DNA from 3 places in the Clostridium sp. NSJ-145 genome. Region 2 is predicted to be linked to each of the others. Evidence: riboswitches for the same ligand, from Rfam matches in the RefSeq annotation. Region 2 holds a riboswitch; each other region holds the start of a gene.
What was found. A riboswitch is a leader RNA that binds a small molecule or an ion and turns the genes downstream of it on or off. The one in region 2 is predicted to bind lysine.
Positions count from the first base shown of each region.

Region 1: it holds a riboswitch for lysine, as region 2 does, so the genes downstream of both, LQE93_RS12460 (Na+/H+ antiporter NhaC family protein) here and LQE93_RS13895 (YfcC family protein) in region 2, are expected to answer to the same signal.
Region 3: it holds a riboswitch for lysine, as region 2 does, so the genes downstream of both, lysA (diaminopimelate decarboxylase) here and LQE93_RS13895 (YfcC family protein) in region 2, are expected to answer to the same signal.

Region 1 is NZ_JAJNOS010000013.1:78,433-87,047, forward strand. It holds gene LQE93_RS12460 (Na+/H+ antiporter NhaC family protein) at 79-1,824, opposite strand; lysine riboswitch at 1,948-2,124, opposite strand; gene LQE93_RS12465 (aminopeptidase P family protein) at 2,205-3,470, opposite strand; gene LQE93_RS12470 (spore maturation protein) at 3,555-4,079, opposite strand; gene LQE93_RS12475 (nucleoside recognition domain-containing protein) at 4,093-4,668, opposite strand; gene LQE93_RS12480 (hypothetical protein) at 5,027-5,212, shown strand; gene LQE93_RS12485 (LacI family DNA-binding transcriptional regulator) at 5,461-6,459, opposite strand; gene ileS (isoleucine--tRNA ligase) at 6,647-8,615, opposite strand, start outside.
Region 2 is NZ_JAJNOS010000016.1:61,471-74,317, reverse strand. It holds gene LQE93_RS13945 (acetylxylan esterase) at 1-696, shown strand, start outside; gene LQE93_RS13940 (acetylxylan esterase) at 697-1,653, shown strand; gene LQE93_RS13935 (N-acetylmannosamine-6-phosphate 2-epimerase) at 1,699-2,391, shown strand; gene LQE93_RS13930 (ROK family protein) at 2,404-3,339, shown strand; gene htpG (molecular chaperone HtpG) at 3,757-5,628, shown strand; gene LQE93_RS13920 (helix-turn-helix domain-containing protein) at 5,786-6,340, shown strand; gene LQE93_RS13915 (D-serine ammonia-lyase) at 6,745-8,088, shown strand; gene LQE93_RS13910 (APC family permease) at 8,260-9,687, shown strand; gene LQE93_RS13905 (hypothetical protein) at 9,939-10,136, opposite strand; gene LQE93_RS13900 (RelA/SpoT domain-containing protein) at 10,337-11,155, shown strand; lysine riboswitch at 11,232-11,408, shown strand; gene LQE93_RS13895 (YfcC family protein) at 11,507-12,847, shown strand, end outside.
Region 3 is NZ_JAJNOS010000001.1:215,243-228,089, reverse strand. It holds gene LQE93_RS01200 (ABC transporter ATP-binding protein) at 1-166, shown strand, start outside; gene LQE93_RS01195 (GHMP family kinase ATP-binding protein) at 293-1,120, shown strand; gene LQE93_RS01190 (ribonuclease Z) at 1,305-2,246, shown strand; gene LQE93_RS01185 (4Fe-4S dicluster domain-containing protein) at 2,336-3,607, shown strand; gene LQE93_RS01180 (GH3 auxin-responsive promoter family protein) at 3,816-5,492, shown strand; gene LQE93_RS01175 (SPFH domain-containing protein) at 5,636-7,705, shown strand; gene LQE93_RS01170 (zinc-ribbon domain-containing protein) at 7,945-8,100, shown strand; gene LQE93_RS01165 (hypothetical protein) at 8,246-9,346, shown strand; lysine riboswitch at 9,484-9,680, shown strand; gene lysA (diaminopimelate decarboxylase) at 9,799-11,100, shown strand; gene LQE93_RS01155 (aspartate kinase) at 11,180-12,385, shown strand; gene dapF (diaminopimelate epimerase) at 12,449-12,847, shown strand, end outside.

The DNA.
Region 1 (8,615 bases), on a different contig from region 2:
AAAATGTAAAAACTGTCAATAAGCAAAAATAAAAGCTGTGCCCCCATGCACAGCCTTTATATAGCCCCTATTATTTTCTTATTTTGCTAAAGCGCCTGTTTCATCTTCTATGTTAGCTTCATCTACCCTCTTACCAAATATTTGTACCCCAACATATACAGCAACTAGTGCTAATGGTAATACTAGATATATAGGTAATCCTAAACCTGCTGGAATATAACCAAATAATATTGTTATTGTTGCAACAAATAATGAATACCATATTTGTGTATTAACGTGATTTATGTGGTTACATCCTGCACCCATTGATGAAAGTATTGTTGTATCTGAAATTGGTGAACAATGATCTCCAAATATCGCCCCTGTTAATACTGCACTTGTAGAAACTACTATAAATGACATTTCAGGATTAATTGAATGTGCAAGAGGTATTGCTAATGGCATTAATATACTCATTGTTCCATATGCAGTTCCAGTTGAGAATGATATTACTGCTCCTAGAACGAATATTAAACTTGGTAATAAAAATGCTGGTATAGCACCTTGTAAAGCTTCAACTAAATAATATGCAGTTCCAAGTTCTTTAATTACTGAACCTAAAGACCAAGCTAATATAAGAATAACTCCTGTAATAATTAGCCCTTTCATTCCATCTACCCAAGTTTCTATAGCTTCACTTAAAGTAAATATCTTTTTACTAACAGCCATAATTATAGTTACAACTGATGCAAATAATGCTGATTGGAATAATGCTACTGAAGCATCTGCTGCTGAGAAAGCTTCCATTATTCCTGCAAATGACATTGGTGAGTTAGTCATTATTTGTTGAAGTGCTACGTTATCTCCACCCATTATTGAGCTATATCCACTATAGTAGAATGCTACTAGCGCTGAAATAATTAGTGTCCCTATTGGAATAATTGCATTCCATATGCTAAGCTCTACACCTTCTTTTGGTTCTAATTCATCCATTTGTGAAGATGATGCTGCTATCTCTTCAACAATATCTTTATTTCTCTTTCTTGCAGCTATTTCAGCTTTTCTCATTGGTCCAAATTCTTTTAAAGTAACTGCTGTAATAATTATAAATGCAAGAATTAATATGTTGTAAAATCTATATGGTATAGTTTGAAGGAATACTCCAAATCCACTTGCTTCTACACCTATTTGATTAAACCCTTCACCTATTAAGCTAACTTCTAATCCAATCCAAGTTGATATTATTGCAAGCCCAGCTACTGGCGCTGCAGTTGCATCAATTATAAACGCTAATCTCTCTCTTGAAATCTTCATCTTATCAGCTACTGGACGCATTATAGGTCCAACTATAAGTGAATTTGCGTAATCATCAAAGAATACGAATAATCCTAATAACCAAGTTATTAATTGAGTGCTTCTTGCAGTCTTTGCTTTTTTTGCTAAAGCTTCTGCTATAGCCTTAGCTCCACCCATTTTACCTACTAAATTAATAACTCCTCCAATTGCCAATACCTGAAGTATTATACCTGCATTCCATGGATCTGCTAAAGAATTTAATGCTCTTGTAACAAAATCTAAGAATGCTTGTATAAGTGCATAAAACACATTATATCCTGTAAGGCTAATTAAAAAGCTACCTGATAAAATCCCTATAAATAAAGAAATAACAACGTTCTTAGTAATAAATGCTAATACTATCGCTACTATTGGTGGTATTAAAGTTAATAACCCAAATCTTTCTGCATTTACTGCTGCTGGTTCTAACTCACTGGCAAATGCCATTGTTGTTGATAAAGTAAAAATAATCATTGTTAGTAGGATTACTCTAAATCCCGTCTTTTTCATTTTTGTTTCCCCCTAATTAATATATTTTTTGTGAATAATTAAAGGGTTTTGCTTTTGTGCAATAAAAAGAGCCTTGAGTTAACACTCAAGGCCCTAAAATTGCATTAAAAAATTAGGTCTTCCTCAAATGATAGCTCACCACAAAAACAAGTTTGTGACAGTGATATATATATTATATACATCCCCAGCTATACAACCTTAAAGCATTAGTTGTATGCTTCGGCGATAATTCCTTTCCTATTAACTCACAGTGCTTACCTCATCAATAGTACTCTTAAGTATCGCGCCTCTACCTTTATTTATTCACGATTAATTTATTATAATTATACACATTATATTCGTTCTTGACAATACCATTTTATAACTTTTTTCAAGTATATTTATTTAATGTTATTATTATACTTTGCCATAAAAGTTTCTATTTCTTCCACAGTCTTTATCATTCCACTTGTTAAATTTACTACTCCATCTTTCGTTACTAGAATATCGTCTTCTATTCTTATGCCCATATTTTCTTCTTCAATATAAATTCCTGGTTCTACTGTATATACTACACCTTCTTTAAATGTTATATCTCTATGAGGTGTTTCTAAATCATGAGTATCTAGTCCTAAACTATGTCCAATGCTATGAAAATAATACTTACTAACCTCTGATTTTTCTTTTATAAGTCCAAGTTTAATACATTCTTCAGCTATTAGATCAGTAGCTTTTTTATTGATATCTCTAAATGTTTTTCCTGGTTTTATATCATTTATTATTTCTTCGTTAACCTTTAAAACAGCATTATAAACAGCTTTTTGTCTCTCTGTAAATTTTCCGTTTACAGGGAAGGCTCTCGAAATATCTGCATTGTAAAAGTTATATTGTGCTCCTAAATCAAACTGAATTAAATCTCCGTCTTTTAATTCTGAATCATTTGCTACATAGTGTAATGTAGCTGCATTTTTTCCTGCAGCTGCAATAGTTTTAAATGCAAAATCCTTTACCCCATTATTTTTACATACAAAATCAAAATATGATTCTAATTGATATTCTTTTATTCCTGCTTTAGAATTTTTCATTAAAGCTTCAATACCTTCGATAGTTATTGATATAGCTTTTTTTATGTTATCAACTTCTTCTTCACTTTTTACTAGTCGTAATTCTCCAAATATACTAAATATATTTTTAATCATTACTTGTGGATATTTAGAAATTATATCCTTAGCAAATTCATTTGCTATACTAGATGTTGAAGAAATACTATCTCTTTCTAAATCTAAGTATAGATTCACTTCTTCTTTTAAGCAAAGCAATCTATGAATCTCTGAATCAAATTGACTTTTAAATTTTACGTCTTCAATACCACTAATTTCAGTAGCTTCATCTTTACGAATACTCTTTCCTATCCATCTTTCTAAATCAGGGTCTATATCTTTTATAAATAATGTACTCTTCTCACTTCCACCTACTTTACTCATTACAAGAATATGATTTTCTTCACTTATTCCTGTTGAATAGTAAAAGTTTCTATTAGGCGTAAATGGGTATGCTTCATCTGCAGTCTTTTTAGGCGCATTACCTGCAAATAAAATCACAATTGAATTATCTTTTATTTTTTCAAATAATCTTTTTCTATTATTTTTAAAAAAATCTGCCTTCATATACTTTTTCTCCTTTGCGTATTAAATTAACAGCTACAATTAATAAATATTATATCTATAAAAACAAAATTTTTCCATAAACTTTTAAAATATAAGAATTTTTACCATTAATATTGCCATAATAATTGCTGTCATATCAGCCATCACTGCAGCCCAAACTGTATGTCTTACTTTTTTAATTTTAACTGCACCAAAGTATACCGTTACAGTATAAAATATAGTTTCTGTAGTTCCCATTATTACTGATGATACTAACCCTATAAACGTATCTGGTCCATAATTTTTAAGTATATCAGTAAATATTCCCATAGCTCCACTTCCTGACAGAGGTTTTACTAAAACAAGAGGAACTACTTCTTTAGGTAAACCTATTAATCCTGATATAGGAGAGATAAGATTATTTAACATATCTAAAAGCTTAGCTTCCCTAAATATATGAACCGCCAAAATCATAGCTAAAAGATAAGGAAAAATATTCATACATACCTTTAATCCATCTTTTGCACCTTCAACAAACCAATCATAAACCTTTCTTCCCTTAAACATCCCATAAGTTATTATTATAAATACTATTATAGGAATTATACTTTTAGTTATATATTGAAACATACTCTATCCCTCCTTAAAAATATCTCTGAAGAATTTTAGCACATATAACACCTACAATAGCCGCCACCGTGGTTGATATAATCGCAGGTAAAATTATTACCCCAGGATTTGTAGACCCTGCTGCCGCTCTTATAGAAATTACCGTGGATGGTACTAACTGAACACAAGCCGCGTTAAGTACAAGAAATAACGCCATATCATTACTAGCTCTTCCTTTATCTCTATTTAATCTATCCATTTCTTCCATAGCTTTTATCCCAAAAGGTGTAGCAGCATTTCCTAACCCCATCATATTAGCAGTTATATTCATTACAATTGCCCCTAATGCTTTTTCATCCTTTGCTGCTTCCTTAAAAATCACTTTAAGTATCGGTTTCATAAGCTTTGCTAACTTCTCTGTTAATCCACTTTTTTCAGCAACCTTCATTACTCCACACCAAAAGCACATTAATCCAACTAAACTTATAATAAAAGTAACGGTACTATCTATAGAACTAATTATTGTATTAGACATAGCTTCCCCATTGCCAGTAAATATACTAACTAGTATTCCTAGAAAAATCATTATAAACCATATGTAATTTATCATTTACTATCCCCCCAATTTAATTAATAGTTAATAGTTAAGATTTAGTAGTTATTAGCTTTTATAAAACCGTTCCTTATTTTTATTAATAGTGTAAAATAACAAATTAAAAGTTATGGATAAAACAACTCCGTAATTTTTTATATTATGTTTTAAATTCAGTTCAGCTGAATTTACACCCCAACTTTTACTTTTAACTATTAATTTTATAAACGCGTGGAACTGTTGATTTTTCACTTCTTAACTTTTCTCTTTTAACTGTTAACTATTTAAAATATATGCCTTGCAACGTCTATTTATTAGTGATAGGATAAAGATAAATACTATATTAGTTTTACTTTAAATATAAGGAGATGTACCGATGAAAGAATCAAACTTAAAATTAGCTCAAAGAGACATAGAGGAAGCATTAAAAACGGTTGAAGAAATGGAAGAATTCGTTGATACAATAGATGCCCCAAAAGAAGTTTTAAAGGAAAAATTCTATACTTTAACTCAAAAGGTACAACAATTAGAAGATATATTAAAAAATGAAGGAATATTATAAAATAACATATTTTATTCAAAATAAAAAAAGATAGCTTACCCATAGCTATCTTTTTATTATCTTGTTTACTAAATTATTATTACACCCATTTAACTTATACTCTCATAAAATAACACATACATAGTTGAATTTTTTAACCCATTTTATTTTATTTAGTAAACGTTCTCAACCTTATGTATATAGTTTACCATATTTTCTTTATTATTACAATCTTTATAAATAAAAAAAAATAAGTCGTATAAAACGACTTATTTACAACTTTCTCTTTGTATTAACTTATAATCTAATACATATTGACCTTCTTCTAAAGGTTTATTATTTAAGATTTTAATTAACATTCTCATAGCTACAGATCCCATATCATAACTTGGTTGATTTACTGTAGTTAATCTTGGATAGAAATATGATGCTACAGCGTTATTATTAAATCCTATAACACTAACGTCATCTGGAGTATTAATTCCCTTTTCTCTTAATCCATTTATAACTCCCATAGCTATTTCATCTGATGCACATACAACCCCTTCAAATTTTTTAGAAAGGCTTAAGAATTTTTCCGCAGCATCACTACCTGTCTTGTATTTAAGATTTTGAAGGTATACTAAATCTTCATCAACTTCTAATCCAGCTTCTTTTAAAGCTTTTTCGTATCCTAAGAATCTATCTCCCCAAGCATTAGCTACCTCTTTCTTTACTCCTACAAAGGCAATATTTTTTATTCCTTTTTCAAGTAAATGCTTAGTTGCTTCATATGAAGCCTCTATGTTATCTATAGTTACGCTTGGTAATCTTCCTTCTCTGTCTTTTGTTTCAACTAAAACAGTTTTTAAATCTAAATCATTAATAATATCTAGAGATTCTTCTTGTAATGAAGAGCTCATGTAGATAACTCCATCTACCATTTTCTCTTTCAATACTCTTAAGTAATCTTTTTCTTTATCGTAGTCAAAGTCTGAGTTACATAATATAACGTTATAATCATATATATTAGCAACATCTTCTGCTCCTCTAACTATTTCAGGATAAAATCCACTTGATATATCTGGAACTAATATTCCTATTGTCTTCGTTCTTTGAGTCTTTAAGCTTCTAGCTACGATATTTGGTCTGTATCCTAATTTCTTTATTGCATCCAATACCTTTTTCTTTGTATCTTCATTTACAACATCTATATCATTAAGTACTCTAGAAACCGTAGCTATTGAAACGCCCGCTTCTCTTGCAACATCTTTAATAGAAGTAGCCATGTCAACATCACTCCATTTTTTTCATTTTAATTATTAATTATACCGTTTTTTCATTAGTTGTACAAGAACATATAAGTATTTTATTAATATAATATAATTTTGAACTAATTTATCTATCTTTATATATTCTTTCAAAAAAAGAAGGGAATTATGAGTTAATTCCCTTCTTTACCATAATATTTTTAAATTATTTAACTACTTCTACTGTCATATTTAATTTTTCACCATTAATAACAGTTTCAGTATAATCATAATCTCCATTAAATACTATTTCTTGAGTTAAAGTTTCTTTCTTTATAGTATCAGCAAACTTTTTGATAACGCCTTCTAGCATTTCGTTTCCTGCTACATATAAATTAATCTTATCTGCAACTTCAAATCCTTTATCTTTTCTCATATTTTGAATCTTAGAAATCATTTCTCTTACGTGACCTTCTTCTCTAAGTTCTTCTGAAATATGAGTATCAAGAACAACACCTATTGAACCTTCACCAGCAAATGCATATCCTTCTAAACCTTGCATTGTAACTAATAAGTTTTCCTTATTAAGTTCAATTTCAGTTCCATCAACATTTATAGTTACTGTTTCCCCATTTTGGATAGCTTGAGCTAATTCCATTTGGTTTCTAGCAGCTATTTCTTTTCTGATTCCAGGTATCATCTTACCATAAGCTCTTCCTAATACAGGTAGGTTTGGCTTGATTTCAAAGTTAACGTATTTAGAAAGGTCAGCACCAAATTCTACTTCTTTGATATTTAACTCATCAGTTATGATATCTCCGTAGTATTCTGGAAGTGAATCTGTTGAAATAAGCATCTTAGAAAGTGGCTGTCTATTCTTAATGTTAGCACCATTTCTTGCACTTCTTCCAAGCTTAACTATTGTGTAAGCTAAATCCATTTCCTTTTCTAAATCTTTATTTATAGCACTTTCATCAACTTGTGGCCATGAACATAAGTGAATGCTTTCTGGAGCATTATTGTCTAATCCAGCTACTAAGTTTTGATAAATATTTTCTGTTATAAATGGTACGAATGGAGCTGCAACCTTTATTAAAGTAGTTAATACTCTGTATAAAGTTACATAAGCACCAATCTTGTCATTAGTTAATTCTTCTGACCAGTATCTACCTCTGTTTCTTCTTACATACCAGTTTGATAACTCATCTGTGAAATCTTCAATAGCTAAAGCAGCTTGAGTTATTTGGTATGAATCTAACATAGAATCAACGTCCTTAACTAATGTGTTAAGCTTAGACATAATCCATTTATCCATAACATTTTCTGATACGAAATCAGCATAGTTAAGCGGATTGAATTGGTCTAATTCAGCATATAGAACGTAGAATGAGTAAACATTCCATAATGTTCCCATAAACTTTCTTCCAGCTTCACCAACATCATCAACTGAGAATCTTGTTGGTAACCATGGAGCACTTGCAGTGTAGAAATGCCATCTTGTAGCATCAGCACCTTGAGCATCTAATACTGTGAATGGATCTACAACATTACCCTTAGATTTTGACATCTTTAAGCCCTTCTTATCTAGAACGTGACCTAAAACTATACAGTTTTCAAATGGATTTCTATCAAATATAGCAGTTGAAATTGCTAATAATGTGTAGAACCATCCTCTTGTTTGGTCAACAGCTTCTGATATAAATTGAGCTGGGAAGTTTTCCTCGAATAATTCCTTATTTTCAAATGGGTAGTGTAATTGTGCAAATGGCATTGAACCTGAGTCAAACCAACAGTCAATAACTTCGTTAGTTCTTGTCATTTCTTTTCCACACTTTTCACACTTTAAGTGAACATTGTCTATATAAGGTTTGTGTAATTCGATATCTTCTGGAACATTTATTCCCTTTTCTCTTAATTCTTCGATGCTTCCGATACATTCTTTATGTCCGCATTCACATCCCCAAATTGGAAGTGGAGTTCCCCAATATCTATCTCTTGAAATACCCCAGTCGATAACATTTTCTAAGAACTTACCAAATCTACCTGTTCTTATGTTATCTGGGTACCAGTTAATCTTATTATTGTTTTCTAAAAGCTTATCTCTTAGAGTTGTCATTGCAACAAACCAGCTTTCCTTTGGATAGTAAAGAAGTGGTGTGTCACATCTCCAACAATGTGGATATGAGTGAAGGTGT
Region 2 (12,847 bases):
GGGTATCCAGGTGCAAGCAGAGGGTGGTTTGAACAATTATCTTTTGTTGGAATGGGCTGTGCTATTATTGCGATGGACTGTCCTGGACAAGGAGGAAATGGAGATAGCTATACTAATATGAAAGGTACTACAGTTAGTGGCCATATTGTAGCCGGATTAGATGGAGATATCTGTAACATGTATTATGTAAAGTTATTTCAAAATGCATCTATATTATGTAGAATTGTCAAAGAGCTTAATGGAATAGACAAAGAAAGGATATATGCAAATGGAGCTAGTCAGGGTGCAGGAATTGCTTTAGTTTGTGCAGCACTTAATCCAATAATAAAGAAATGTGCGGCACTTTATCCTTTTTTATCTGATTATAAGAGAGTCTGGGATATGGATTTAGACATGATAGCTTATGAAGGATTAAGGTATTATTCTAGATGGTTTAATCCAATGAATGATAAAGAAGATGAAATGTTTACGAAGCTAGGATATATAGATGTGCATAATTTTGCAGATATGATTAATTGTGAAGTTCTATTTGGTACAGGATTAATGGATAATGTATGTCCACCATCTACACAATTTGCTATCTATAATAATATAGGTTCAAAAAAGAAACATATAATATTTCCTGATTATACTCATGAAGAAATAGGCGAATTTGATGATATGTTAATAGATTTTTTCTTAAAGGAGGATGATTAAATGCCTGCTTTAGATATGAATATGAAATATATGGAAAAGTATTTAGGACAGACTATAAAACCTAGAGACTTTGATTTATTCTGGAAAAAACAAAAAGATTTAGCCGATAATTTAGAGTTAGATTATAGGATAACTAATAAGAATTTCAATAATAACAATGGAAATTATTATGAAATAAACTTTAGAGGTATTGATGGTGCAAATATTTATGCTAAGTATATAAGACCTAATACAGAGGAAAAAGTACCTACTGTATTAGAGTTTCATGATTATAAGAAAGCAAGCAGAAGCTGGCATCATCTTACTAGATATATAGGAGTTAATTATTCAGTAGTAGCTATGGATTGTAGAGGTCAAGGTGGAAAAAGCGAAGATTTAGGAAATATAAAAGGGTCTACTGTATGTGGACATTTAATTAATGGATTAGATGACGTAAAAGAAAATATGTATTATTGCAAAGTTTATTTAGATGCTTATATATTATCAAGGATAGTGGAAGAGTTAGAATCAACTGATAAAAGTATGATGATAGCATTTGGAAAAGGACAAGGTGCTGCTATAGCTTTAGTTGTAAGTAGTTTGAATAAAAATATAAAGAAATGCTCTATGCAGTATCCTTTTTTATGTGATTTTAAGAGAGTATATGATATGGATTTAGATGTGGATGCTTATGAGGGACTTAGATACTATTTTAGATGGTTTGACCCTATGCACCTAAGGGAAAAAGAAGTATTTGAAAAGTTAGGATATATCGATATTGTGAATTTTGCAAATAAATTGAATTGTGAAATACTAATGGGAACAGCTTTGTTAGATACAATCTGTCCTCCAAGTACACAATATGCTGTATATAATAATTTAAACTGCGATAAAAAGCATATTATATTTCCTAAATATGATCACGAATTAAATAACTTCTTTGAAAATGAAAACTTAAAGTTTATGAGATTTCTATAAGAGAATATAAGAGAGTTTTAAAATGCTATGGATGGAGGGAGTATTATGGGAAAGGAAGAAATATTAAATATATTGAGAGGTGGATTAATAGTATCATGCCAAGCATTACCTGGTGAGCCATTATACTTAGAGAATGATACTATTATGCCGTTGATGGCAAGAGCAGCAAAACAAGCAGGAGCTTGTGCTATAAGAACTAATGGAGTGAGAGATGTTATTGCGATAAAAGAAGAAACAAATTTACCGGTGATAGGATTAATAAAGAAGTCTTATGATGGGTATGAACAATATATAACCTTTACTATGGATGAAGTAGACCAGCTTGTTGAAGCAGGAGCGGATATAATAGCACTTGACTGTACATTAAGAAAGAGAAAAGATGGCAGAACAGTAGCGGAATTTATAAAAGCTATAAAAGAAAAATATCCTCGAGTATTGTTAATGGCGGATATATCAAACTTAGAAGAAGGTATTAATGCTTGGAAAGCGGGAGTAGATATGGTTGGAACTACTTTAAGTGGATATACAAGCTATACTACTAAGCTTGATGGACCAGATTATGAGTTAGTAGAAAATCTTGTGAATTCTATAAAAATTCCTGTAATTGCAGAAGGAAGAATTCATTATCCAGAACAAGCTAAGAAAATGCTTGAATTAGGAGCTACATCAGTAGTTGTTGGTGGAGCTATTACTAGACCTTTAGAAATAACAAATAGATTTATAAAAGCTATAAGTTAGAAGGTGAAAAATATGTATTTGGGAATAGATATAGGTGGAACTGCTGTTAAGATTGGAATGGTAACAGAAGAAGGGAAAATACTCTTAAGTAATAGTTATGATGTAGCTTTTGATAGTTATGAAACTCCAATATTTGATACAGTAAAAAAGTCTATAGAAATATTTATAAGAGAAAATTATATTGATATGAAGTCTATAGAAGGCATAGGAGTCTCTGCAACTGGACAAGTTAATAGTAATACAGGTACCATAATTGGTGTAGGGGGAAATATAAAAAACTGGTGTGGGACAGAGATAAAAAAAGAGTTAGAAGAGATATACAATATAAAGACAACTGTTGTAAATGATGCTAACTGTATGGTTATAGGTGAACAATGGGTAGGAAAAGGCAGAGGTTATAAAAATATTGTAGGAGTTACTATAGGTACAGGGGTTGGAGGAGGAATTATTGTAGACTCTAAGATACTTCTTGGCAGTATAGGAATTGCAGGTGAACTAGGTCATTTTTCTATAAATTCAGAAGGAAAAAAGTGTACTTGTGGAAATATAGGATGTTATGAACAATATGCTTCTACAACGGCTTTAATAAAAATAGTTAGAGATAAATTTGAAGAGTTAGATATTCTTTCATTTAAAAAAGAAGATTTAAATGGGAAGGTTATTTTTGAAGAAGTATCAAGAGGAAATAAAAAGCTTCAAGAAATATTAGATGAATGGATTATTAATATTGGAAAAGGATTAGTAAGTCTAGTTCATATATTTAATCCTGAAATTATTATAATTGGTGGAGGGGTTAGTAAACAAGAAGAATTTTTTATAAAACCTCTAAGGAAATATGTATTAGAAAATGTGATGAAGAGGTTTGGAGAAAATTTAAGATTAGAAGCTGCAGAACTAGGTAATAATGCAGGATTAGTAGGAGCTGTATACTATAATATTCAGCAATAAATGCATGTAAAGATTTATTATTTTTAAGAATATCATATATATTTAATATAAAGTAGAAAAGAAAATTTTATAGCTCATAGTTATAGACAAAGAGGAAAGTAGTTTATAATTATGGCTATATTTTTTATCTATTAATATTAAATATAAATTTTTATTACTGTTCATACGATATAAAATTTTTATAGTAAATGTAGGTTAGTTAAAGTAAAAATAGGAGCTTATTAATTACATGTATAATTCTTAGCTTTTTGATGTTAATTTTAAGAAATAAATAAATACGACTTTTTTTGAGAAAATACTGTCAAATTAGATAGATTGACAATAAATTGAAAAAATGATATAACATAAATTGTGATTAGCACTCAGCTAAGTAGAGTGCTAATAAAAATATCTTTACAGTAGAAGGGGAGATTTAAATTGGAAAAGAAGCAATTTAAAGCAGAATCAAAGAGATTATTAGATATTGTTATTAACTCTATTTATACACATAGAGAGATATTTTTAAGAGAGTTAATATCGAATGCAAGTGATGCTATTGATAAAATTTATTATAAAAGTTTAAGTGACAGTTCGCTTACATTTAATAAAGAAGATTATTTTATTAAAATAACACAAGATAAAGAAGCTAAGACATTAACAATATCTGATACAGGTATTGGTATGACAAAAGAAGACTTAGAAGAAAACTTAGGAACTATAGCAAAAAGTGGATCTCTTAAGTTTAAAGAAGAAAATGAAATAAAAGATGGGTATGATATAATTGGTCAATTCGGTGTAGGATTCTACTCAGCATTCTTAGTTGCAGATAAAGTTACTGTAATAACAAAAGCTTTTGGAAGTGATAAAGCTTATAAATGGGAATCAGAAGGCGTTGATGGATATTCAATAGAAGATGCTACAAAAGATTCATATGGTACAGATATAATATTACATCTTAAAGAAAACACTGAAGATGAAAATTTTGATGAATACTTAAATGAATATAGAATAAAATCATTAATCAAGAAGTATTCTGACTTTATAAGATATCCAATTAAGTTAGACGTAACTAAGTCAAAGCTTAAAGAAGGTTCAGAAAGTGATTATGAAGAGTATAAAGAAGAAGAAACTGTAAATAGTATGGTTCCAATCTGGAGAAGAAACAAATCTGAGCTTACAGACGAAGATTACAACAACTTCTATATGGAAAAAAGATTTGGTTTTGATAAACCATTAAAACATATCCATATAAGTGTTGATGGTATGGTAAGCTATAATTCAATTCTTTATATTCCAGAAAACTTACCATTTAACTATTACACTAAAGACTATGAAAAGGGCTTAGAGCTTTATTCAAATGGTGTATTAATAATGGAGAAATGTGGAGACCTTTTACCAGATTACTTTGGATTTGTTAAAGGTATTGTAGATTCACAAGATTTATCTCTTAATATCTCAAGAGAATTATTACAACATGATAGACAATTAAAGCGTATTGCTAAGAACATAAATAATAAAATTAAAAATGAATTAGAAAATATGCTTAAAAATGATAGAGAGTCTTATGATAAGTTCTATAAGACATTTGGAAGACAATTAAAATTTGGTGTTTATGAGGAATTCGGTGCTAATAAGGAAACTCTACAAGATTTAATAATGTTCTATTCTTCAAAAGAAAAGAAGATGGTTACTTTAGCTGAATACGTAGAAAGAATGCCAGAAGATCAAAAATACATCTACTATGCAGTTGGGGAATCAAATGAAAGAATTGAAAAGCTTCCACAAACTGAATTAGTTAAGGATAAAGGATATGAAATTCTTTACTTTACTGAAGAAGTCGATGAATTTGCTATAAAAATGCTTATGAACTATAAAGAAAAAGAATTTAAGTCAGTTTCAAGTGGTGATTTAGGTATAGAGGCAGATGAAAAAGATGAAGCTATAAGTGAAGAAAACAAAGATTTATTTGAATCAATGAGAGAAGCTTTAAATGGTAAGGTTAAATCAGTTAAAGTTTCTAAGAGATTAAAGAACCACCCTGTATGTTTATCATCAGAAGGGGAAATTTCAATTGAAATGGAAAAGGTTCTAAATTCAATGCCAAACAATGAAGGTGTAAAAGCAGATAAGGTTTTAGAAATAAATCCAAATCATGAAGTATTTAACTCACTAAAAGAAAGTTTTGAAAATGATAAAGACAAGTTTGCATTATACACAAATATTCTATACAACCAAGCTTTATTAGTAGAAGGCTTAAGCATAGAAGACCCAGTAGACTTTGCAAATAATATTTGTAAGTTAATGAAGTAATAGAAATTAAGTTTAAAAAAACATAGAATAGCCTGATAAGTAAATTTACTTATCAGGTTATTTTTTATTATTCAATATCTATCTACTACTCCAGATGCTACAAAATAGAAAGTTAGTATGTTATAATATATAAAAATATAAAGATAGAGGTAGTAATATGGAAGAGTTAAACATAGGTAAAAAAATTCAAGATTTTAGAAATGCAAGAAATACAAGTGTAAGAGAGTTATCAAAGAAATCAGGAATTACAGCCTCTATGTTAAGTCAGATAGAACGTGGTCTTGTAAATCCATCAATAAATACATTAAGGGCTATAGCTAATACTCTAGATGTTCCATTATTTTATTTTTTTAAGGAAGACCCAGAAAAAGAAGAGTTAGTTGTAAGAAAAAATAATAGGAAAACTATAGGATTTCCTAATCAAAGTGATGTAAGATATGATTTATTAGTTCCAAATACTTTAGGGTCAATAGAGTTTTGTATGATGGAAATTCCAAATAACAGTAAATCTGTAGAGAAAGCAGAAAGTCATAAAGGTGAAGAGGTAGCATATGTAATTGAAGGAAGAGTAGATATAATTGTAGCGGGTATAAGATATTCTTTAGATGAAGGAGATAGTATTCGTATTCCTCCAATGACAGATCATAAGTGGGAAAATATAGATACAAAACTTGCAAAAGTAATATTTGCAGTAACACCACCAAGCTTTTAATTTATTACAAGGTGTTAAGTATAGTTTAACTAGAAGTCGGTTAAAACTTGATAAATATTAAAAAAAGGGGCTGTTAAGCTCCTTTTTATTTTTTCTATAGTTGTTTAATAAAAAGCATTAACTGATGATAGATACTTAGGTTGATAAAGGTAAATAATCAGTTAAGGTTAAAAATGATAGTGTTAAGTATTAATTAATTTTTTTAGCGATATATATTTACAAAAAACATATTTACTGTTAATATTAACTTGAAATTGTTAAGTATAACTTAACAGAATTGTTGTTGCAACGACTTGTAGTACAATATTGGAAATTATAGTGGTGTTTACCGTTCATTTAATCTTAAGTAGGTGGATAAATGTTCTTACGGGAATACTTTAAATTTTAGTAGAAGAGGTAATGTAATGATTTTAGATAGAGCAATGTCAGATTGGATAAGAGAGTTCCCAATAATCAAGGATTTAATAGAATTAAAAGAAACAGTATTCATTAATCCAAACAAAATAGAAGCAGAAAAAGCAATTGAACAATGCAGATTTTCAATGGATGATATAGTAGACGTAGCAAAGCGTTGGGAAAGGTTTGCCCCGTACCTTGCTATAGCTTTTTCAGATACAAAAGCTTTAAATGGAATAATTGAATCTCCAATAGTAAAAATAAGTAATATGCATAAATACTTAAATGAAGAGTCAGGTGAAGAAATTCAAGGAGACATATATTTAAAATGCGATAGCAAATTACCAATATCAGGATCGATAAAGGCTAGGGGAGGAATTTATGAGGTTCTTCATTTTGCTGAGTCACTTGCTATAGAAAAAGGAATGTTAGAATTAGAGGATGATTACAGCATATTAGCAGAAGATAGATTTAAAGAATTATTTTCTAAGTACAGCATAGCTGTAGGATCAACTGGTAATTTAGGATTATCTATTGGAATTATGGCTGCAAAATTAGGATTTAAAGCTACAGTTCATATGTCTGCTGATGCAAAGAAATGGAAGAAAGATATGCTGAGAAGCAAAGGTGTTACTGTAGTTGAATATAAAGATGACTATAGTAAAGCTGTATCTGAAGGACGTAAACAAGCTGAAGCAGATGAATACTGTTATTTTGTAGATGATGAAAATTCTAAAACGCTATTTTTAGGATATTCGGTAGCAGCACTTCGTTTAAAGAAGCAATTTGAAGAGCTTGGAATAAAAGTAGACAAAGAACATCCGCTATTTGTATACTTGCCATGTGGAGTTGGAGGAGGACCTGGTGGGGTTGCTTTTGGTATTAAAGAAGTATTTGGAGATAATGCGCATTGCTTCTTTGCAGAGCCTACTCACTCACCATGCATGATATTAGGACTTTCCACAGGCTATCATGATAAGATATGTGTTCAAGATTTTAATATTGATAATAAAACTGATGCTGATGGGTTAGCAGTAGGAAGAGCATCAAGTTTTGTAGGAAACATTATGGAACCGTTTATTAGCGGTAGTTACACTATTACAGATGAAAGAATGTATAAATATTTATATAAGACAATAGATTTAGAAAATATTAGACTAGAGCCAAGTGCTTTAGCTGGTATGCTAGGTCCATATAATATTGAAATTTCACCTAAAGGTAAGGATTATATTAAAAAAGAAGGAATAAAAAACATGAAAAATGCAACACATATAGTTTGGGCAACAGGTGGAAATATGGTTCCAGAGGATATAATGGAAGAGTACTATAATAAAGGTAAGAATATAAAATAGAAATTTATTTATAAGCAGGTCAAAAAGAAATTTTTTGACTTGCTTTTATTTTATGTAGCGTTTAATTTTTTATAAAAAATATAGAAAATTATACTTTTTATGATAAAAAAGTGGTAAAATAGTTAGGGCTAAAGATTAGCTAAAGTTTTTTACAAAAGAGGGGGTCATAATATGACTGAAAACAACAATAAGAAGATTATGTGGTATAGTCTTGCGTTAATGGCATTCTCTGGAGTTTGGGGATTTGGTAACGTAATTAACGGATTCTCAGAGTACAATGGACTGCAAGCAATAGTAGCATGGATTATTATCTTTGCTATATATTTTGTACCATATGCGTTAATGGTTGGAGAACTAGGTTCTGCATTTAAAAGCCATGGGGGAGGAGTTAGCTCATGGGTTGGAGAAACTATAAATCCTAAAATTGCTTACTTTGCAGGATGGACATACTGGATTGTCCATATGCCATACTTATCACAAAAGCCAAATAGCTTTATGATAGCATCAAGCTGGGCTATTTTCCAAGATGGTAGAATTAGTCAAATGAATCCGGTATTACTACAAGTTAGCTGTTTAATTGTCTTTATAGTTGCATTATATATTGCAGGTAAAGGAATTAATCCATTAAAGAAATTATCAGCTTTAGCAGGTTCATCAATGTTTATAATGTCAATGCTATTCATTTTATTAATGTTAGCAGCGCCTGCTATTACAAATGTACAATTAAATCAAATTGATTGGTCATGGAGTACATTTATGCCTAAATTTGATGGTGCATTCTTTACAAGTCTTTCAATTTTAGTATTTGCAGTTGGTGGATGTGAAAAAATATCACCATATGTAAATCAAATGAAGGATCCAGCTAAAGGATTCTCAAGAGGAATGATAGCTCTTGCAGTAATGGTTGCTGTAACTGCAATACTTGGAACTATATCATTAGGATTAATGATAGATTCAAACAATATTCCAAAAGACTTAATGACAAATGGAGCATACTATGCATTCCAAAAACTAGGTGAATACTATAAACTAGGAAATCTATTTGTAATTCTTTATGCTATTACAAATATGATAGGTCAATTTGCTGTTTTAATAATATCAATAGACGCACCTTTACGTATGTTACTTAACAGTGGTGATAGAAAGTATATCCCAGAAAAATTATTTGCTAAAAATGAAAATGGAGCATATGTAAATGGACATAAGCTAATATTTGTAATTGTATCAATACTTATAATAGTTCCAGCAATGGGAATTGGAAGTGTTGATGAATTAGTAAGATGGCTTGTTAAGTTAAATGCAGTATGTATGCCACTAAGATATTTATGGGTATTTGTTGCATATATTGCATTAAAGAAAGCTGGAGATAAGTTCGAAAGAGAATATTATTTCGTAAAAAATAAAACTCTTGGAATAATAATAGGAATATGGTGTTTTGCATTCACTGCATTTGCCTGTATAGGTGGTATGTATTCAGAGGACAAGTTCCAATTAATATTAAACATAGTAACACCATTTATATTAATATTATTAGGATTTATCCTACCACAGTTTGCTAAGAAAAATAAGAATACTAACAGTTTAAAAGAAACTGCTTAATATTTTACCCTAAAGGCTTTTGTACAACCTTTAGGGTTTTTTATATGTTTAAAACTAGATTATAATATTTAAGAAAGGATATACGAGAGAAGTTTAGGGTTAGGGCTTCAAGGCTTCCAAGACATTTTACTATAAAAACTACTTTTGAATAGCATGGAAGTATTAAAGATTTAGAGGATAATATTGAAGTTTTTTGAAGAGAAGAAAAGCAGTATTTTGAAATGAATTATTAGGACCATAAAAATATATAATTAGTGTAAGCTTAAATTATATAAATGAATCATTAAAGTTACTAATCCCATCAAACCAAACATTACAAATATAGCTAATTTATATATATCTTTAATTCTTTTATTTTTAATTTCTTGAAATTTAACGACATCTTCATAAGTCATATTTCTTAAAGTTATTTTGTAATTATTTGCCTTTTTCAAGCGAAGAGTATACATTTGTAAAATTACCTCCATATGTTGTAAATAAAAATACAATATAAGCTTAACATATTTTACATAAAAAGGAAATGGTAAATTTGTTTTAAACAAAATGAGCTTTAGATTTAAAAGATTAACATAATATGAAATGAAACATGTATTATAATATGATAAAATACAATTGTTGATTTAATGCTTAGCATTAGGGAGGTATAAGAATGAATAGGTTACATAAAGAAATTTATTTAAAGAAATATCCTTATGTAGAAGAATATATAGATAGAAATAATATAGATTTTGAAGAATTAGAGAAAGTGTATGACGACTTTGTAAAATACCAAAGTTCATATGAAACTCAAGCAGATTTTATTGCAAATATATTACGTTCTAATGAGAATATACATTCTGTTAAGTCAAGAATAAAAAATCCAGAAAGACTTATTGAAAAGATAATAAGAAAAACAGAAGATAGAAAAATAAAAAATGGAAAAGATTTTTATTTTAATGTAGATAATTATAAAAATGAGATAACAGATTTAATAGGAATAAGAGTTTTACATATATTTAAGGACCAATGGAAAGATATACACGATTTTATAGTAAACACATGGAAGGTTATTGAAATAACTGCAAATATAAGGGATGGAGATGATAGATTAATATTTGATGATTTAGGAATAGAGGTAAGATCAAGGCAATCTGGATATAGGTCAGTACATTACTTAGTAGAATGTTATCCAACAAATCAAAAGGTTATTGCTGAAATTCAAGTAAGAACTATATTTGAAGAGGGGTATGGGGAAATAGACCATAGACTTAGATATTCACATCATGAAATTCCAGAGATATTAAAATCTAATCTTTTACTTTTTAATAGAATAGTGGGAAGTGCTGATGAAATGGCTTCATTAATAAACATGTTAAATAATAATCTTGGAGATAAAGAAAATTACTATGAAAATAAGTTAAGGGAAAAAGATGAAGAGATACAAAGATTAAATGAAGAATTGGAAAAGTATAAAGCTAGGATTTATTAGTATAAATTAGAGGTTTGTAAAAAAACTTGCATTATTAAGTCGAACTATGTATAATTATACATAGATAATTTAATAAAAATAAGATAGAGGTTGCGATATTTAATAGTAGCTTTGCAATAAGATTAAGCACGAGTGCAAAGTGAAAGGAGGTGTCGCCGAAACGAATAACTGAGGCTTTAAGGTTATTTCGTTGGGGTTATGTAGAATATGCATAACACTGTCATAACGTCTGTTATGATGAGCTATCACTAAAGTTAATTTTAGATAAGGTATTAGTACTGAATTTATTAGAGTCTTAAGTGATAAGCTTAAGGCTCTTTTTTAATACTTATAAAAAACGGGGGGATGAAAATGTTAAATTTACAAAAGAAACAGAATAATTCTGATGATGTCATGAAAAAAGAAATTAAAATGCCACATACTTTAGTAATAATTTTTGGAATTATACTTTTAGTGGCAGTAGCTACTTACTTTGTTCCAGGAGGAGCGTATGAAAGGGTTGTAAATGAAGCAGGTAGGACTGTAGTAGTAGATGGAACATTCAGTTATATTGAAAGTAATCCACAAGGTTTATTTGCAATTTTACAAGCACCTTTTGAAGGTATAATAAGTGCAGCAGAAATAATTGCATTTTTATTTATAGTAGGTGGAGCAATAAATGTTGTATCAAGAACTAAAGCTATAGATCTTGGTATAGTTAAATTAGTTGATAAACTAAAAGGTAGAGAAATATTAATAATACCTATACTTACATTTATATTCTCAATTGGTGGAGCTGTTTTTGGTATGTCAGAGGAAGCTATACCATTTATAACATTATTACTTCCGCTTATGCTAGCATTAGGATATGACAGTATATTAACTGTGGCCGTTACATATCTTGCATGTATATTAGGATTTTCAACAGCAATGTTAAACCCATTTACAGTACATATAGCACAAAATATTGCAGGTGTAGAGGTAGGTTCTGGTGTTGGATTCCGTACTATAGCATGGTGCATTACTACAACTGTGGGAATAATACTATTAATGCTATACGCAAAGAAAATTAAAAAAGATCCAACTAAGAGTTTAGTGTATGAATCAGATAAAAAGAAAAAAGAAAAGTTAGATTTAAATGTAAATAGTCATGAAGAATTTACAATAAAACATAAAGTTATATTATCTCTTTTAGCAGTATCTATTGGTGTTATTGTATGGGGAGTATTAGCAAAAGGATTCTATATTTCAGAAATTGCAGCTGTATTCTTAGCAATGGGATTAATTTCAGGTATAATTGGAAGATTATCAGTTAATGATATGGCAGATGCATTTATAGAAGGTGCAAAAGGAATGATTGGTGCAGCTGTAATAATAGGTTGTGCTAAAGGAATAGTAATATTAGCAGAAAATGCTCAAATAATAGATACAGTGTTATTTGGATTAGTTGGTCTTATTGGAAAGCTTCCATCATTAATAGCTGCATATTTAATGTACATAGTTCAAATGATAGTAAACTTCTTCATAATCTCAGGTTCAGGACAAGCAGCTGTAACTATGCCGCTTTTAGCACCACTTGGAGATTTAGTTGGAGTTCAAAGACAATTATCAGTTTTAATATTCCAATTAGGTGATGGATTCTCAAATGCAATCTTCCCAACATCAGGAATATTAATAGCTTCATTAGGATTAGCTGGTGTTCCATATTCTAAA
Region 3 (12,847 bases), on a different contig from region 2:
AGTATCGTTGTTTAGTGATGAAATAATTATGCTAAAGGATGGAGAAGTCATTGATATTGGTGAAGCTGATAAGGTTATGACAAGAGAAAACATAAAAAAGGTATATAATATAGATGTAGAAATTTATAATGATAACAATAGGAGATATATACTTCCAATAATATAGTATTTCTGTTATTTAGATTATTATAATTTGAGATGACAAAAATATGGCTAAGGTTATATAATATGACTTTAGCTATATTTTTTATTAAAATATATGATTTACTTATAGAAGTTAAAGAGGGAAAGTATGAAGATAATTGAAAGATACCCTGGAAGTGTTGGGGAAGTAATTCAAGGGAAGTGTAATGAAATAGATATTTTGTTATCATGTCCTATAAATTTATATACGAAGATAGTATTATCAGATGAAGTTGAAAGAGAAAATGAAAGCTTTTATTTAAAGTCTTATAAATTTATAGATAATATTTTAGAAGAATGGGGATATAAAGGTAAGAAAGTAGGAGTAGCTATAAATTCAACAATTCCTAAAGGAAAAGGTTTTGCTAGTAGTACAGCAGATTTATGTGCAATTTATAATGGATTACTAAAGTTAACAGATAGAAGTTTTAATGAAGAAGAACTTATAAGACACTGTTTAAAAATAGAACCTACAGATAGCATTATATTTGATAAAGCTACAATTTTTGATTATAAAGAAGGTGCAGTTAAAGAAAAGGTTGGTAGCTATTTTAAATTTTATGTATTATGCTTTATTGGAAAAAATATTGTGGATACTGTAGAGTATAATGGTAAGAAATTAGAGCCATTAAAAGATATAAATGATTTACTTATTGACCTAAGAGAAGCATTTGAAAATAGAGATACTAAAAAATTAGCTAAGGTATCTACTGAAAGTATAATTAGAAACCAACATAGGTTAAAGTATGATATTTTAGAAGAGATACTAGAAATAAAGAAGTTAACTGGTGGACTAGGTATAATTGGAGCTCATAGTGGAGATATGTTAGGAATAATTTTTGATAGCATAGATGATGAAAAAATGAAAGAGATTGAAAAGAGTGAGATTATAGGGTATGAAAAAATCATTGTTGAAACATTAGATGCTATTAACTAAAATAGATAATGAATGATAAAATTAAATTATATGACTGTAATTTAAGAAAATAGGTATAATAATTTTACCTATATGAATAATATTAAATGTAATCATACTAGATAAACAGTTATCTAAATGTGATTATGAGGCGTTGCAAAAAGATGCAACGTCTTTTCTTATATAGGACTTAGGAGGAAATTTCATGGTAGATATTGCGATGTTAGGAACAGGTGGAGGAATGCCTATGGTTGAAAGGTATTTATCTGCAGCTCTTATAAACTTCAAGGGAAGAAAGATACTTATTGATTCAGGTGAGGGAACTCAAGTTTCTATGAGAATTCTTGGATGGGGATTTAAGAACATTGATGTAATATGTATAACTCATAGTCATGGCGATCATATTGTAGGATTACCAGGACTTTTAGCTACTATAGGAAACTCTGGAAGAGAGGAGCCAATCATAATTTTAGGGCCGAAAGGAATAAAGGATGTTATTCAAGGACTTAGAGTAATATGTCCATATTTACCATATGAACTTATAATAATTGAAAATCCATATAATATAAAATTATCAGTTAAAAAGGACAAAATTAGTTTTGAGGATAGATTTGAAGGAGATATTGTTATAAATAGTTTAGAACTAGAGCATTCATCACCATGCATTGGATATAATTTTTATATTAATAGAAAACCTAAATTTGATGTTGATAAAGCAGTGAGAAATAAAGTTCCTAAAAATCTGTGGAGTTTATTACAGAAGGAAGAGATAGCGAAAGAAAATAATATAGTATATACAAAAGATATGGTTTTAGGAGATATAAGAAAAGGAATTAAAATTAGTTATATTACAGATAGTAGACCAATAGAAAGTATAATAAGGTTTATTTCAGATAGTGATCTTTTTATATGCGAAGGAACATATGGAAGTGATGAAGATAGAGATAAAGCTATAAAAAATAAGCATATGACATTTGCTGAAGCAGCCACTTTAGCAAAAGAAGGAATGGTAAAGGAACTATTGTTAACTCATTTTAGTCCATCACTACTTCAACCATCAATGTATTTAAATAATGCTACTAATATATTTAACAATACTGTAATAGCTCATGATAGGATTATAAAAACAATAAAATTCTCTGAATGATTAGTAAGCTAGATAATATCGTAAATGTTTATATTTATGAAAATATGGCAAAATATTAATGTAATATGGTTATAAAAGGAGAAAAAAGCATGTCACATGTAGTAGGAAAATCAGCATACAAAAGTTTAGAGGAAAGACTAAATAGGTTTCCACAAGGAGCGCCAGCATCTGAAACGCTTTATAAAATACTTGAAATGCTTTTTGACAAAAGAGAAGCTGAACTTGTAGCACAACTCCCTATTAAAGCCTTTACTGCAGAAAAAGCAGCAAATATATGGGGGATGAAGGTAGTAGAAGCTACAAAAATATTAGATAAACTAGCGAGTAGAGCTATACTTTTAGATATAGAGCATGAGGGTAAAAGAACTTTTTTATTGCCACCTCCAATGGCTGGTTTTTTAGAGTTTAGTATGATGAGAACTAGAGGGGATATAGATCAAAAGCTTTTAGGAGAATTGTATTATCAATATATGAATGTTGAAGAGGACTTTATTAAAGAATTATTTTATAGTGCTGATACTAAACTTGGAAGAGTCTATGTTCAGGAAAGTGTTTTAAGCTCAGAAAATTCAGTAGAAGTTTTAGATTATGAAAGAGCATCACATATAATAAAAACAGCCACAGACATAGGAATAAGCACTTGTTATTGTAGGCATAAGATGCAACATGTTGGAAGGGCATGTGATGCACCAATGGATATATGTATGACATTTAATAATACTGCATCTTCATTAATTAAACATGAATTTGCAAGAAAAGTTGATGTATCAGAATGTTTAGAGCTTTTAGAAGTTGCATATGAAAATAACTTAGTTCAATGTGGTGAAAATGTTAGAAAAGGTGTAAACTTTATTTGCAATTGTTGTGGATGTTGTTGCGAAGCTATGGTAGCTGCAAAAAAGTTTGGAGTAATGCATCCAGTTGAAACGACCAATTATATTGCTAATATAGATAAAAATTCTTGTGTGAATTGTGGTAAATGTATTAAAGCATGTCCTGTAGGTGCAATAAAGAGGGTAACGATAAATGAAGGTACTCCTATGGAAAAAGTTGTAGCAAAAGTAGATGAAGATTTGTGCTTAGGATGTGGAGTATGTGTTAGAAATTGTTTTAAAAATAGTATATGTCTAAAATCAAGAGGAAAGAGAATAATAACTCCAGCAACTTCAGTTCATAGAGTTGTACTTATGGCAATTGAAAAAGGACAATTGGCAAATTTAATTTTTGATAATAGAGCTTTAGTAAGCCATAGGGCCATGGCGGCTATATTATCATCTATACTTAAGCTTTCACCTGTAAAAAAAGCAATGGCAAGCGAACAAATGAAATCAATATATTTAGATAAATTATTAAGTATTTAATATAGTAATTATATCAATGAGAGATGTTTTACGGTATTAGTTAGTAAAATTCTTGAAAGATAAAACAGTTAAAAAATTTATAAATTTTTATAAGAAGCCAGGGAAAAACCTGGCTTTATTTGTATATAGATTAATATAGCGAAGTAGCATATATTCGACAAAAAACATATATTATTTACGGAAATGTAATAATAGGAAGAATTTATCTATGAGTATACTAAGTAAATTATTGTATTGTAGTATAATTACTACAGGTGGAATTGTTGAGAATAAGTTTAATAGAGAAACAAAAAATGCTGAGAATGTAAACAAGGAAATATTATTAAAAATATTGAAGAGAAATGCTAAAAGTGAAATAGGTATAAAATATGATTTTCAAAATGTAAAATCAATAGAAGATTATATAAGACAAGTTCCTTTAAGTAATTATCTTGATTATGAAAACTATATAGATAGAATGGCAAATGGAGAGAAAAATATCTTGGTTTCTGAGGAGGTAGAGTATTTTGGACATACATCAGGAACTACAGGAAAACAAAAACTAATTCCAGTTACTAAAAGTGGAAGAATGGCAGCATCAAAATATATGGCGATTCTTTCACAAAGGTTTGTATATAATAACTTTAGGGAAAGCTTTAAATATGGGAAAGGGCTTATGTTTGCAGATACAGTTACTACAACATACACTAAGTCAGGAATACCAATATGCTCAGCAACTTCAGGTGGAATGAAGAAAATTAAGGGCTTAATACCATATATGTATACATCACCTTATGAAGTTATGGAGGTTAAAGATAAAGAGGCACAGATGTATTTACATTTGTTATTTGCATTAAAAGAAAGAAAGTTATCTTATATAACTAGCGTATTTATATCAAATGTTTTGGACTTATTAAGGTTTTTAGAAGAGAAAATAGATTTATTGGTTATGGATATTAGAAAAGGGAGAATAAATAAGAGCTTAAATATAGATGATATCACAAGAGAAAAACTAAAAAAATATATTAAACCAGATGCTGCCAGAGCTGATAAAATAGATATTGAAAGAAAAAGAGGTTTTAAAGGGATATGTAAAAGAATATGGCCTGAAATAACTTATATTGCTTGTGTAGCTGGAGCTAACTTTTCTATATATGATGAAAGAGTTAATTATTATACAGGTAATTTGCCAATATATTCTACAGCTTATGCAGCAACGGAAGCTACAATGGGAATTAATCCGTATATTGATAAGATAAGGTACGTAATTATTCCTGATACAGTATTTTATGAATTTATTTCTGTTAAAGATGAAAATAAAGAAATTGATAAGACGTATAGATTGAATGAGCTTAAATTAGGAGAAAAATATGAGATTGTTATAACTAATCAAGCAGGTTTGTATAGGTACAAGCTTGGAGATGTAATTAAGGTTGTTGGAAATTATAATAATTGTCCAGAGATAGAGTTTTTATATAGAAAAAATCAAGTTCTAAATATGGTTTCAGAGAAGACCACAGAAGAACATTTAACTATATCTATACAAAATACTGTAAAAAAGTTGAATTTATCTTTGGTAGATTATACTACGATTGAAGATACAACTATAAGTCCAGGTAGATATATATTTTATTTTGAGTTTAAAGATGATATATCAAGAAGAAATATGATAGAGTTTGAAAATGTTTTAGATAAAGAGTTACAAAGAGCTAACTTAGCTTATGGTAGATTTAGAAACAATAATAGATTAGCTAAAGTAAAAGTAAAGGTAGTAAATGGTGGAACATTTAATATAATTAAAGAATCTTTGATAAAGAAAGGTATATCAAAAAATCAAATTAAAATGCCACGAGTAATAAATGATAAGAAAGAAATATTGAAAATTTTGATGTCTAAAACTATTTAAAGGGTACGTAAGTGCCCTTTTTGTATAAAAATATTAATATTCTCCTATGAAATAGAATATATAAGGTAATTAACAATATATTTAATAATGAAATAAGTATAGTAATTTTAAAAAATAATTAGGAGGTAGATTTATTGGGGAATATTAGTGATTATATCAAGATTGCAGGAATAATTATTGGGGTAATATTATGTTTATGGTTCTTACTTTGGATTTTTGGATTAAGAATTATAGACAATGATAAAGTGGGAATTGTAGAAAAATGGTGGAGTAGAAAAGGATCATTAAAGGAGCAAATAATAGCTTTAAATGGAGAAGCTGGGTATCAACCAGAATTATTAAGAGGAGGTATTCATTTTAGAACTCCTTTAATTTACAAGATTCATGTTGTACCTTTAGTTACTATTCCACAAGGAAAAGTAGCTTATGTATTTGCTAGAGATGGTAAAGCACTTGAACCTACACAGACTTTAGGAATGGTTGTAGAAGAGAGCAATAACTTTCAAGATGTAAGAGGATTTTTGATGAATGGTGGTCAAAAAGGACCTCAAAGAGGAATTATAAGAGAAGGTACTTACGCATTTAATTTAGCACAGTTTGTTATTATAACTGAAACTGTTACTTATTGTCTAAAAACAGGAACTAAAGCAGAACAAGAAACATTAAAGGCGATGGCTAAGTTAATTCATGAAAGAAAAGGGTTTGAGCCAGTTATTATTCAAGGTAATGCTGATTTAGTTGGAATAGTTACTGTTCATGATGGTCCTTCACTAGGAGGAGAAAATATAATATGTCCTACTGTTGGAGATGATGCAGCTGATCCTAATTATCATAATAACTTTCAAGATATAGATGCATTTTTAAGAGCCGGAGGTTTTAGAGGGAGACAATATCAAGTTTTAGCTGACGGTACTTACTTTATAAATAGGTTATTTGCTACTATTGAATTTATTCCTAAGGTAGTAATTCCAGTAGGGTTTGTAGGTGTAGTAGTATCTTACACAGGATCAAAGGGAGAAGATTTTTCAGGAGTAGATTATAAACATGGTGAGTTGGTGAAAAAAGGATATAGAGGCGTTTGGAATGAACCTCTAATGCCAGGAAAATATGCCTTTAATACTTACGCAGGTAATATAATTAAAGTCCCTACTACAAATGTAATTTTAAAATGGATATCTAATCAAATAGGAAATCACAAATATGATGAAAATCTTAAAGAAGTTAGTTTAATCACTAAGGATGCATTTGAACCTAACTTACCTTTATCAGTTGTATTTCATATAGATTATAGAAAAGCACCGTTAGTTATCCAAAGATTTGGAGATATAAAGATGCTGGTAGATCAGACTTTAGATCCAATGATTTCAGCATATTTTAAGAACATTGGTCAAACAAAAACATTAATTGAATTAATTCAAGAACGTAATGAGATTCAAGCTCAAAGTTCAAAAGAGATGCAAGAAAAGTTCGGACATTATAACTTAGAGTTAGAAGAAGTATTAATAGGAACACCAGCAAGTCCAAAGGTAGGAAATGAGATAGAAACTATATTAACACAATTAAGAAGTAGACAGATAGCAAGAGAGCAACTTCAGACTTATGAAACTCAACAAAAAGCAGCTGAGAAAGAAAAGGAATTAAGAGAAGCAGAGGCAGTTGCAAAGCAACAAACTACATTAACAGAGTCTGATATAAATATTATGATTCAAGAAAATCAAGGGAAAGCAGAACTTATGAAAGCAAGACAAGATGCGGAAAAGATACAAAAGTTATCTGAGGCCGATGCATATAAAGTTAAAAAGGAAGCAGAGGCAGAAGCGTTTAAGATTAAGATTACAGCTGAAGCAGAAGCTGATAAGGAGGCTAGAGTAGGTATATCAAAGGCTATAGCTGCTAAGGAACAGGTTAGTGCTTATGGAGGTCCACAATATAAAGTTGTTAGTGATGTAATGGCTTCATTTGCAAATGCTATTAAAGAAGGAAAAATAGATATAGTTCCTAAGACATTAGTAAGTACAGGAAGTAATACAGAAAATGGAGGAGCAAATGCTTTTGAATCTTTAATAATGCTTTTGTTAAGTGAGAAGTTTACTGAAGGAGAGTTTATTAAAGAGATTGATGAAGTAGAACAAATAAAAAAGATTAAAGATGAAATTATGAATCAAATATCGAATATGGAGAGTTCATCAAAAGATGAAAATATAAGAGATTAATTAAGTAGCATATTGTTTAATAATTGAATGATTTATCGACAATAGATGTCAAATATGATTATATTTAAAGAAGTAAATATACAAGTTGATAATTAAGTTTATAGGATATAAAAAATAATAGATTATATAAAATAAATTGAGTAAGTAATGAATATATTCCGTTTTCTTGGGGATAAATAATATTGAAAAAAGTACTTTACTCACTTTTAGTACTTTTAAGTTCCAAGGAGGAAAGAAAAATGACAGATAAAACATTAGTATGTAGAGATTGTGGTCAAGAATTTGTATTTACAGTAGGAGAACAAGAATTCTATAAAGAAAAAGGATTCACTAATGAACCTACAAGATGTGCTGCTTGCAGAAGAGCTAAAAAAGAACAAAACAATAGAAGATAATTAGTCTTTTGTTCTAACATCGTATTGAAAGATATAGTTTATTTTTCAATACGATTTTTTTTTGCTTTATATTATGTTTGCTAAAAATCACATTATGACAAAAAAACTCATATGTATATCTTATACGAGATGAGGAGAAAGTGATATGAACAAAAGAGTATTTTTAGCTAAAGAAGATCAATATTATAATAAATTAGGGATTGGTAAGAAAGTAGATATATGGGAAGATGGCCTTAGAACGTCAGGAGATAGGGGTTCATATGAATGGTGGTATTTTGATGCTGAATATAATAATGGGTGTAGATTTGTAGTAATATTTTATACAAAAGATAGATTTGATGTTAAAGGACCAGGGAAGCCAACAGCTACTTTAGATGTCACCTTACCAAATGGTCAAACAATTTGTAGAACAATAACAGAAGAAAATAAAAATATAATAGATGCATCAAGAGAACGATGTGATGTAAAAATAGGAGATAGCTTTATAAAATATCAAGATGGAAATTATTACATTCATTTTGAAGACACATTAGTACAGTATGATTGTGTTATGAAAAGTACTCTTCCTATGTATAGACCTAAAACAGGTTATACATTTTTTGGAGAAAACGAAAATCTTTATTTTGGATGGTTAGTACCGCAACCAAGTGCAGAAGCTTCAGGACAAGTAAAAGTTAATGGATTAAGCATGAAGCTAGAGGGTAATGGATATCACGATCATAATTGGGGAAATGTTGAAATGGATAGAATAATAAATCATTGGTATTGGTGTAGAGCTAAGATAGGTCCTTATACAATTGTTGCTAATGATATTATTTCAGAGAAAAAATATGATTATTTAAGATCTGCTACTTTATTTATTGCAAAAAATGAAGAGGTTCTAGTGGAAGATGAGAATAAAATTAAGATTGAAAGGAATAATACAAAAGAGCATAATTTAACAGAAAAATTTATAGATAATAATATAACTTTTATTTATGTAGATGAGAATGAAACAAAGTATACGATAGAATTCATAAGAGAGAAGGATATTTTTGCATCATCTCTTTTAAATGTTATGGGATTATCTTATAGTGAAATTTTATTTTCAGTATCAAGAGGAATAAATCCAACTTATCTTAGATGTATTGGAAAAGCTAGATTAACAATAGAATCATCTAAAGGAAAAGAGGTTTTAGAAAGTGATGCTTTGTGGGAGCAAATGTTTTTTGGAAATAATAAAATAGCATATATAGCTAAAGAGTAAGAAAAAATAGTTATATAAGAAAATATAAGAGGAATACTTTTTTAGCTAGATAATAAAATTGTAATAAATATTTGACACAAATGTAAGAAAATGTTAAACTTTATTTAAGTTAATGTGAATTTAATATGTTTTAAACAACTTGTTGTAGAGGCCGCGATTGTCATCAGTACTATAACAGAAAGTTCAGATCTGAGATTTGATAACTTCAATGTATAGGAAAGGGGCCATCGCCGAAATAAATAGATAAGAGTCTATTTATTGGGTCTATGTTTAAGAAGCATAGAACTGTCTTATGAGAATTGCCCAATTTTCATAAAGAAGAGCTACATCTTGTTGGGGCAGAAGGTTTTGTTTTATATTGTTTTAAAACAGTCATGAGTACCTTTTGCTCATGACTGTTTTTTATTTACTAACTTATATAAGTTGAATTTTAGTAAATAGGAGGATATAACATGAATTTATTTGGAACTATGAAAAAAAATCAAAATGGTAATTTAGAAATAGGTAATTGTGATGTTGTTTATCTAGCAAAAGAATATGGAACTCCGTTATATGTAGTTGATGAAGAGTTAGTAAGAAGAAACTGTAGAGTTTTTAATGATAATTTTAAAGGAAAAGGAATTGAAACAGAAGTAATATATGCCTCAAAGGCATTTTTAAACTTAGCGATTTGCAAGGTAATAGAAGAAGAAGGGTTATCTCTTGATGTAGTTTCAGGAGGGGAACTTTACACGGCTATTAGAAGTAAATTTCCATTAAGTAGGGTTTACATGCATGGAAATAATAAAACAGAAGAAGAGTTAAGATTGGCTATAGAATCAGGTATAGGAAGAATAGTAGTTGATAATAGAGATGAATTAGATTTAATTGAATATTTATGTAATGAATTAGATAAAAAAATTGAAGTTCTTTTAAGAGTAAATCCAGGAGTAGATGCTCACACCCATGAATATATACAAACATCTAAAAATGATTCAAAATTTGGAGAATCTATATTTAGTGAAGATATATATGAAGTAGTAAGAAAATTTATGAATAGTGAAAGGGTTACTTTAAGAGGATTTCATTGTCATATAGGATCACAAATATTTCAGGAAACATCTTTTTATATGAGTGTTTCAGTTATGGTTGATTTTATTAGCAAAATAAAAGAAAAATGTGATTTTGTTACTAGAGAATTAAATATGGGTGGAGGCTTTGGAGTTTACTATTCTGATGGAGATATACCTATAGAATTAAGTAATTTCTTAAATAACATGGTGATATCAATTAAAGAAGAATGTGAAAAGCATAATTTATTAATACCTAAAATAATGATAGAACCAGGAAGATCAATTATTGCAAATGCAGGTACAACGTTATATAAGGTTGGTGGAACAAAAAAGACTTACGGTGATAAAAATTATATTTTTGTTGATGGAGGAATGACAGATAATATCAGAACTGCATTGTATGATGCAAAGTATGAAGCTGTAGTAGCTAATAAGTTCGATAATAAGGAAAAAATTGAATATACGATAGCTGGAAAATGCTGTGAATCAGGAGATATTATAGTTAAGGATATAATGCTTCCTAAAGTTGAAAGAAATGATATTTTAGCTGTTTTAAGTACTGGGGCTTATAATTATTCAATGGCTAGTAATTATAATAGGATACCTAGACCAGCAGTTGTATTTGTAAGGGATGGTATAGCGAGAATAGCAGTTAAAAGAGAGAGTTATGAAGATATTTTAAAAAATGATGTAATGTTTTAATAAGAATTTATGTTTTTTATTTAAAGTTACATTTTGATAAAGAGAGAAGATATTTCATATTATTAAAGGGGGCAATGAAATGAATATTGTAGTACAAAAATATGGGGGCACTTCAGTAGGAAGTATTGAAAAAATTAAGTTTGTGGCTAGAAGAGTTATTAACGAAAAGGAAAAAGGAAATGAAGTGGTTGTTGTAGTTTCTGCAATGGGGAAGACAACAGATAATCTTATAAATATGTCTAAAGAGATTTGTAATAATCCTAATAAAAGAGAATTAGATATGTTGCTATCTACAGGTGAACAGATGTCTATATCATTATTATCTATGGCTTTAGAGGCCGAAGGTTATAAATCTATATCACTAACAGGGTTTCAAGCGGGCATTAAAACACAAGGTATTCATACAAAAAATAAAATAGCAGATATTGACGTTAGGAAGGTAAAAAAATATTTACAAGAAGGAAAAATTGTAGTAGTAGCAGGTTTTCAAGGAATTAATGAAGATGGAGATATAACTACTTTAGGTAGAGGTGGATCAGACACTACAGCTGTTGCAATAGCTGCAAAACTAAAGTGTCCTTGCGAGATTTATACAGATGTAGATGGAATATATTCTATAGATCCTAGAGTATATAAAGAAGCAAAGAAAATTGATTATATAAGCTATGAAGAAATGATGGAAATGGCATCATTAGGTGCAGGTGTTATGGATGCGAGAGCTGTTGAAATAGGGTGTAAATATAATGTACCAATTTATGTATCATTAAATACTGGTGATGTAAAAGGAACATGGATAAAGGAGTATGATGAGAGAATGGAAGAAAGAGTTATTACTGGACTTACAATTAGTGAAAATAATTTAATGATTACTATAAATAATGTGTTATTTAAATCAAATAATATAGCAATGATTTTTGAAAGATTAGCACAAAGTTTTATAAACATAGATATGATAAGTCAGACAGCACCTGCAAATGGATATGTTAATGTTTCATTTACTGCAAGCAAAGATGATTTAGAAACTATAAAAGATGTTATAACAAAAATTAAAGATGAAATTTTAGGTATTAATATATCTGTTGAATTAAATATAACTAAAGTATCTGTTATAGGAATAGGGATGATGAATCAAAGTGGAGTAACTGCAAAGGTATTTAAGATTTTTGCTGAAAATAATATAGAATTTAAACAAGTTACAACTTCAGAGATAAGTATATCATTTGCTATTGATTCTAAGGACAAGCAAAAAGCAGCAAATATTCTAGCAAAAGAATTAAATTTATAAGTTAAAATTTAAATAATCTATTGGAATACTTAAAGATATTTGAATAGAATAGTGGGGGCAAAAATGATTAAGTTTCAAAAATTTCATGGAACAGGAAATGATTTTATAATTTTAAGAGAAAGCGATTTGAATTTTGAAGATTACAGTGAGTTGGCTAAGAAAGTTTGCAATAGACATTATGGAATTGGGGCAGATGGAATGATTATTGTATCAGAATCAACTAAGGCTGATATAAGAATGAAGTTTTATAATGCAGATGGATCTATAGCTAGTATGTGTGGAAATGGTATACGATGTTTTTCAAAGTTTGTTTATGAAAATGGAATTGTAAAAGGAAAAAACTTTAATGTGGAGACTTTAGCGGGAATTATGAGGCCAGAAGTGATAGTAGACGATGGTAAAGTAAACTTCGTAAAAGTAAATTTAGGCAAACCTATTTTTGTATCAAGTGAAATACCAGTA